Regions from separate parts of the Massilia varians genome, predicted to be linked through region 2. Evidence: riboswitches for the same ligand, from Rfam matches in the RefSeq annotation. Region 2 holds a riboswitch; the other holds the start of a gene.
The links. Region 2 has a riboswitch for cobalamin ahead of MasN3_RS04985 (TonB-dependent receptor domain-containing protein). Riboswitches for the same ligand answer to the same signal wherever they lie in the genome.

Region 1 (3,402 bases), 740 kb from region 2:
GGGCTTGCTGGCCCTCGAGCTCGAAGCCCTGGCGGCGGGTCGGGTCGAGGTTGGTGTTGGCGCCCCAGCCAATGGTCGGGTCGTAGAAGATCTCGTCCTTCAGGCGGTGGCGAAACAGGCGCGCGGTCAGCTGGCGGTCGGCGCCGCCGGCACTCACGCCCAGCTCCAGGTCGCGCGAGGTCTGCGGCGCCAGCACCTCGAGGCCCGCGCGCAGGCTGTTCTCGTCGACGTTGGCGATGCGGTAGCTGCGGCCCAGCTTGGCGAACACGGTCACCTGCGGCATCGGATCGACGCTGCCTTCCAGCGACCAGGCATTGACCGACTGCCTGCGGTGCTCGTTCACCACCGGCGGGAAGGCCAGCGGGTCGGAATAATCCTTGGTGAAGCTTTCGTGGCGGCCACCGATCGCCAGGCGCGCGTTTTGCAGCACACCCTGCGACGCGTTCCACAGCAGCTCGTTGCGCAGGTAGATGGCGCGCGAGTCCTGCTCGGCGTCGCCCTGCGAGAAGTTGGACGCGGTCTGACGTTCCCAGCGCGCCAGGTCGATCCCGACCACCAGTTCGTTGCGCTTGTCGCCCAGGGCGGCCGTGTGGCGCAGGCGCGGCGAGAACTGGGTCTGGCTGGCGTCGTAGGCGACACGGGTGACGCCGCCGGTGTAGAAGTAACTGGCGGCGACTTCGCGTTCGCGGTGCGCCAGTTCGGCGGCCAGTTCGAAGCCGCCCACGCGGTGCTCGACAAAGGCACTGATGCGGTCGGTGTCGAGGGTGCCGGAGTCGTCCGGCGTGGAGGCCTGGCGCGGATCGGCCAGGAACTGGGCCTCGGTGAGCGAACCCGGGAAGCGCGCGTCCTGGCGCGAGCGTTCGAAGCGCAGGCCGGCGCGGCCGGCGCCGTAGGCATACTGGACGCCGCCGCTAGCGGTCTTCTGCTTGAACTCGCTGTTGGCGCGGTAGTTGTCGGTGCCGCGGTCGGCCAGCGCCAGGTCGAACGACAGCGGACCGGCGCCGTGAGTCAGCGAGGCGCGCAGGTCGTGGGCGTCGAAGCGCCCCGCCTCGGCGAAGACCGAGCCGCGGGTGCCGTTCCCAGCGGCCCGGCGCGTGATGATGTTGATCACGCCGCCGGTCGCGCCTTCGCCGTACAGCACGCTGCTGGCGCCGCGCTGGATCTCGATGCGCTCGACGGTGTCGACCGGGATGCTCGACAGCACCGCATTGGTCAGCTCGTTCTCGTTCAGGCGCACGCCGTCGACCAGGATCACCAGGTTCTGGGCGCTGTTCGCGCCGAAGCCGCGCAGGTCGAGCGCGAAGTCGGGCGACGCGTCCAGGCTCTGGCGTCCGTAGACGCCGCCGACCTTGCGGATCGCCGCATTGACGTCGGCGGCGCCGGAGCGGCGGATGTCCTCACGGGTGATCACGGTCGCGCCGATCGGCGCACTGGCGGCCTGCGCCGGGAAGCGCGCGCCGGTGATGACGATCGACGGCAGGGTGTCCTGGGCAAGGGCGTCGGCGGCAAGGATGGACAGCGACAGGGCGCAAGCCAGCGCGAGCGGCTTCACGACCGGCGCGCTGCGTGGTACGACAGCAGATTTCATGTTCGGATGTTCTCGGTAATGGCACCGACCTGCGTCCCCGCACGCCGGAGTTCAACGGAAGGCGCCGCCATGCTGCTCGCATGCGCTCGCTTCCACCTGTCTGGCCGGTATCCGGGCTTGCAAGACGGACCGCCCCACCTTCCTATGCCGCCGGGCACAGTGGTTATCGAGGCAGCCTACAGCTTCGCGTATGCGAAGCCGTGCTTGTTGACCGTTGCGGGGGCAGCACATCTCGGCGCGGGCGCGCAGCGCCTTTGCCTCGTGTTTCCCGTTTAACTGCACATGCGGAGCGCATGCGCGGGCACCAGAACGGCGAGATTATAACCTGACAAGCTTTCCTGCATTTCGTTGTCGTATTTTGTGCTTCCATTCCCTGCGCATGGCAATTCGCCGATGTTCTGGATATAGTCGCGCTCATATAAATACAACATCGACAACAGGGAGTCCTGCATGCAGATCAAAAGAAAGCGACAAGGCCTGCGCGCGCTGGCATGCGCCGCACTGCTGGCCTTCGGCGGCGCCGGCGCCTGGCTAGCCCAGGCCGACGCGCCCCCGCCCGCGGCCACGCCTTCGCTCGACGGCATCGCGCTGGCCGCGCCGAACGCCGCTGCCGTTACGGCGCCGAGCAGCCCGAATGCCTGGGGTGGCATCCGCAGCGGCGACCACGCGACCCTGTCCGAGCGCGTGGCCAGCTACCGCATCAGCGCCACGCTCGACCCGGACAAGCACGTGATCGCCGGCCAGCAGCAGCTCACCTGGCGCAACCGCAGCGCGGTCCCGGTACGCAGCATCTACATACACCTCTACATGAACGCCTTCGAAGGCGAAGGCAGCAGCTTTTTCACCGAGCAGCGCCAGCGCGGCGAACGTTTCCGCAGCGGCGCCGAGATCGGCGACGGCGAATGGGGCCACATCGCGCTGCGCAGCGTGAGCCAGGGCGGCGCCACCGTGCCATGGCGCTTCGTCCAGCCGGACGGGGGACCGCCCACCGACCACACGGTGGCGCGCCTCGACCTGCCCGAGGCGGTCGCCCCCGGCGCCTCGACCACGCTCGACATGGCCTTCACCACCCAGCTGCCGCGCGTGATCGCGCGCACCGGCTACTACGGCAGCTTCCACCTGGTGGCCCAGTGGTTCCCGAAGATCGCGGTGCTCGAACTGCCGGGCGAGCGCGGCGCCACCGCGCCACGCTGGAATGCGCACGAATTCCACATGGAGTCCGAGTTCTACGCCGATTTCGGCAGCTACGACGTGAGCCTGACCGTGCCGAAGGGCTATACGGTGGGCGCGACCGGCGCGCTGCAGGGTGCGCCCGTGGAGAAGAACGGCTTGCTGACGCACCGCTACGTGCAGCACGACGTGCACGACTTCGCCTGGACTGCGGACAAGCGCAGCGGCCGCCCGCTGGTGGAGACCTGGACCGGTCCCGGCAGCCCGATCGTGACGGTGCAGGTGCTGTACCCGCAGGAATACGAGGCCAGCGCCAGGCCGGTCATGAAGGCGGCCAAGGATTCGCTGGCCTATTTCTCGCGCAAGCTCGGCCCCTACCCCTACCGCACGCTGACCGTCGTGATCCCGCCCTACAACGCGCAGGAAGCCGGCGGCATGGAGTACCCGACCTTCATCACCGCGTCCGGCTATGCGGCGGTTCCGCCCAAGTCGCTGCAGGAATATGAACTGGACGCCGTGACGATTCACGAACTCGGCCACAACTTCTTCCAGGGCATCCTGGCCAGCAACGAGTTCGAGGAGCCGATGCTCGACGAAGGCCTGACCGCCTACTGGGAAAACCGCGCGATGCGCGACCGCGGACA
Region 2 (3,402 bases):
ATAGCGCAGGCCGGCTTCCCGGTTGCGGCCCTGTTCCGGACGGTTGGTCGGCAGGCCGTAGTTCGGGTAGTACAGTTCGTTGAAGGTCGGCGCGCGGAAGCTGGTGCCGACGCTGGCGGTGGCGCGCAGGCCTGAGCCGAAGTCATAGCCATAGCCGGCGGCTCCGGTGTTCTTGCTGCCATACACCGACGAACGGTCGTGGCGGGCGCTGACATCGAACAGGTGGGCGCCGCGCCTGGCCGAGTAGACGGCCGCGTAGGCATTGGTGGTGCGCGAGCGCGACAGGTCCGCGGTGGCGCTCGATTCCACTTCCTCCTTGCGGTGGCTGTAGAGCAGCTGCAGGGTATCGGAGCCGAGCGCGATGCTGTTCTGCCAGGTCAGCTCGTCCTGCCGGGTGTCGATCTGGCTGGCGCCGGATGGGGCGCTGCTGGTGAAGCTGCCCAATTTGTCGTCCGAGCGCGCGTATTGCAGGGTGCTGCGCCAGGCGGCGCTGAACTGGCCCGTGGCATAGACCGCCGCCGTGTTCAGGTCCTGCTCGTTATGGACGTCGTAGGCGCCGCTGCCGCTGTCGTACTGCGCGCGCAGGTCGCTGTGCAGGAACTGGGCGCCGACGTCGAATGTCGGGGTCAGCGCGTAGGACAGCTGGCCGTTGGCGTTGCGGCGGCGGTAGCCGTCGTCGTCCGGGTTGAAGCCGAAGGCGCCCGGGCGCGTGGCCGAGAAGCCGTCCGACTCTTCCTGGCCGGCGCCGAAGGCATAGCGCAGGCCATTGGCCGCGCCGTGCACGCCGGCGTCGAGCTGGCGCGTCGCATTGCTGCCGGCGCCGACCGAGCCGCTGACGACCGGTCCGCCCTCTCCCTTGCGGGTGAAGATCTGGATCACGCCGCCAATGGCGTCCGCGCCGTACAAGGTGCTGAGCGGGCCGTAGACGATCTCGATGCGTTCGATGGCGCCGAGCGGCACCGCGTTCCAGGCGGCGACGCCGCTGGTGGACGAACCGATGCGCACGCCGTCCAGCAGGACTACGACGCCGTTGCTGTTGGCGCCGCGCAGGAACACGCTGGTCGCGGCGCCGGCGCTGCCGTTGCGGGTGATCTCGATGCCGCGCTGGCGCCGCAGCACGTCGGCCACCGAGCCGGCGCCAGAACGCGCGATCTCGTCGGCGTGGATCACGGTGGTATCGGCGATCACGTCGACCGCGCGCTGCGGCATGCGGTTGGCGGTGACGACGACCGAATCGAAGGTGTGGGCGACAACGGGCGACGCGAGGGCGAATGCAAGCGACAGCGCGGCCGCAAGCCGTGTTACAGGAAAGTTCATGAATAGCTCAATCAATAGACAACCAGCCGACGTCCCCGTAGGCCAGATTGATCAGAAGCGCGCGCGTGGCACGCTCCCACCTTTTGGCCGGTATCCGGGCTGGCAAGTGTGGCCGTCCGACCTTCCCATGCGTTCGCACAGTGGTCATGGAAGACGGTTTGCCGCGTAGCCCGAGGATCGAGCGCGGCACTTGCTTACCGTTGCGGGGGCAGCACACGTTGGCCTTGTTGAAGGGCTTCGTGTTTCCCGTTTAACTGCGGTCGTGAGCACGACCGCGAGCACCAAAACGCCGCCATTATACGCAGGGTCGCGCGGCGTTGTCAGTCTTTCAGCACGATGACTTCGCCGTAGCCGATGCGGTGGGAGTTGGAAGCGGCACGCAATGCGGCCTGTTCGATGGCGCCGCCGGCGTGCAGGGCGGACAGCAGGCGGATCGTGCCGGCGTGGCAGACGACGAGGGCGGGATGCCGCAGTTCCTGGCGAAATGCGGCGACGCGGCGGGCCGCCTCGAGCACGTTCTCGCCGCCGCCGGGACGGTAGTGCAGCAGGTCGGCGGCCCAGGCATCGACCTCGGCGCGCGGGATGGCGTTCCATGCGCGCATCTCCCAGGCGCCGAAATCCATCTCGGCCAGGCGCGCATCGAGCGTGACGGGAACATCGAGTGCGGCGGCAAGCCTCGCGCAACGCAGGAGCGGACTGGCATGGACGGGCAGGTCCCCCGGCAGGCCGGCCGCGCGCAAGCCGGCGGCGACCCGCTCAATTGCTTCGATAGATGTCGAAACGTCGGACCTGCCGTAGCAGATACCGGGCGCGACGTCCGGCTGCGGATGGCGGACCAGGATCAGCCCCATCGCTTATGCGAGGGCACCGTGGCCAAGCGTAGCCAGCACGGCGAGGTAGATGGCGACTTCGGCCAGCTGCTGCACGGCGCCGAGGCAGTCGCCGGTATAGCCGCCGATGCGGCGCGCGAACTTGCGGGCCAGCCACCAGGTCGCCGCGATGCTGGCCACGAGCGCGGCAAGCAGGGCGCGCAGGTCGAGCGCATCGGTCATCAACAGGATGGCGGCGGCGAGGGCGACGGTTGCGGCGGCGATCGTGAACTCGGCCGTCGTCATGCGCTCGGCCAGCGGCTTGGCCTTGCCTTCGGCGCGCGCATATTCCATGCGCCAGATGAGCGAGGTGGCCGCAAGACGCGACAGTGGATGGGCGAGCAGCAGGGCGCCGATGGCGCTGCTTGGCGGCAGCATCGCCAATGCGCTGCACTTCGCCCCGAGCATGCACACGACGCCGATGGCGCCGTAGGCGCCAACCCGCGGGTCCTTCATGATCTCGAGCACGCGTTCGCGCGTCATGCCGCCGCCGAGTCCATCGCAGGTGTCGGCGAAACCGTCTTCGTGGAAGGCGCCGGTGGCATAGATGGTGGCCGCGGTCGAGAGGACCGCGGCCACCGGGGCGGGAAGGACCAGCGCCGCCGCCGCGTATACGCCGGCGGCGATCGCGCCCACCACGAGGCCGACCAGCGGGAAGTAGCGCGACGCATGATGCAGCCACTCCTGCTCGAAGCCGACCCAGCGCGGGATCGGCAGGCGCGTGAAGAACTGGACCGCGATGAAGAACAGGCGCAGCTGCCGCATGGTGCTTACTTTGCGCCGGTGCTGACCTGGGCCGAGGCGAAGGTCGCCATCTCGTTCAGGAAGTTGGTGGCGGCATGCAGCAGGGGCAGGGCGAGTGCGCTGCCGGTGCCTTCGCCCAGGCGCAGGCCGAGCTCCAGCAGCGGCTCGGCGCCGAGGGCGTCAAGCATCAGGCGATGACCGTTTTCGCTCGACGCGTGGGCGAAGACGCAGTAATCGAGGATCGCGGGCTGCAGGCGGCTTGCCACCAGCAGGGCGCTGGTGACGATGAAGCCGTCGATCAGCAGCACCTTGCGCAGCTCGGCCGCCTTGAGCATCGCACCCGTCATCATGGCGATCTCGAAACCGCCGAAGGTGGCCAGCACGTCGAGCGGATCGTCGGCCCCGGCATGTTGTTGCACGGCGGCGGCGATAACCTGCTGCTTGCGCCGGACGCCGTCCGGCGGCAAGCCCG

Region 1: it holds a riboswitch for cobalamin, as region 2 does, so the genes downstream of both, MasN3_RS08355 (TonB-dependent receptor family protein) here and MasN3_RS04985 (TonB-dependent receptor domain-containing protein) in region 2, are expected to answer to the same signal.

What each region holds. Positions count from the first base shown of each region.
Region 1 covers NZ_AP026966.1:1,821,291-1,824,692, reverse strand. The annotation lists gene MasN3_RS08355 (TonB-dependent receptor family protein) at 1-1,588, opposite strand, end outside; cobalamin riboswitch at 1,674-1,912, opposite strand; gene MasN3_RS08350 (M1 family metallopeptidase) at 2,039-3,402, shown strand, end outside.
Region 2 covers NZ_AP026966.1:1,078,964-1,082,365, forward strand. The annotation lists gene MasN3_RS04985 (TonB-dependent receptor domain-containing protein) at 1-1,317, opposite strand, end outside; cobalamin riboswitch at 1,386-1,618, opposite strand; gene MasN3_RS04990 (histidine phosphatase family protein) at 1,638-2,168, opposite strand; gene MasN3_RS04995 (adenosylcobinamide-GDP ribazoletransferase) at 2,172-2,951, opposite strand; gene cobT (nicotinate-nucleotide--dimethylbenzimidazole phosphoribosyltransferase) at 2,957-3,402, opposite strand, start outside.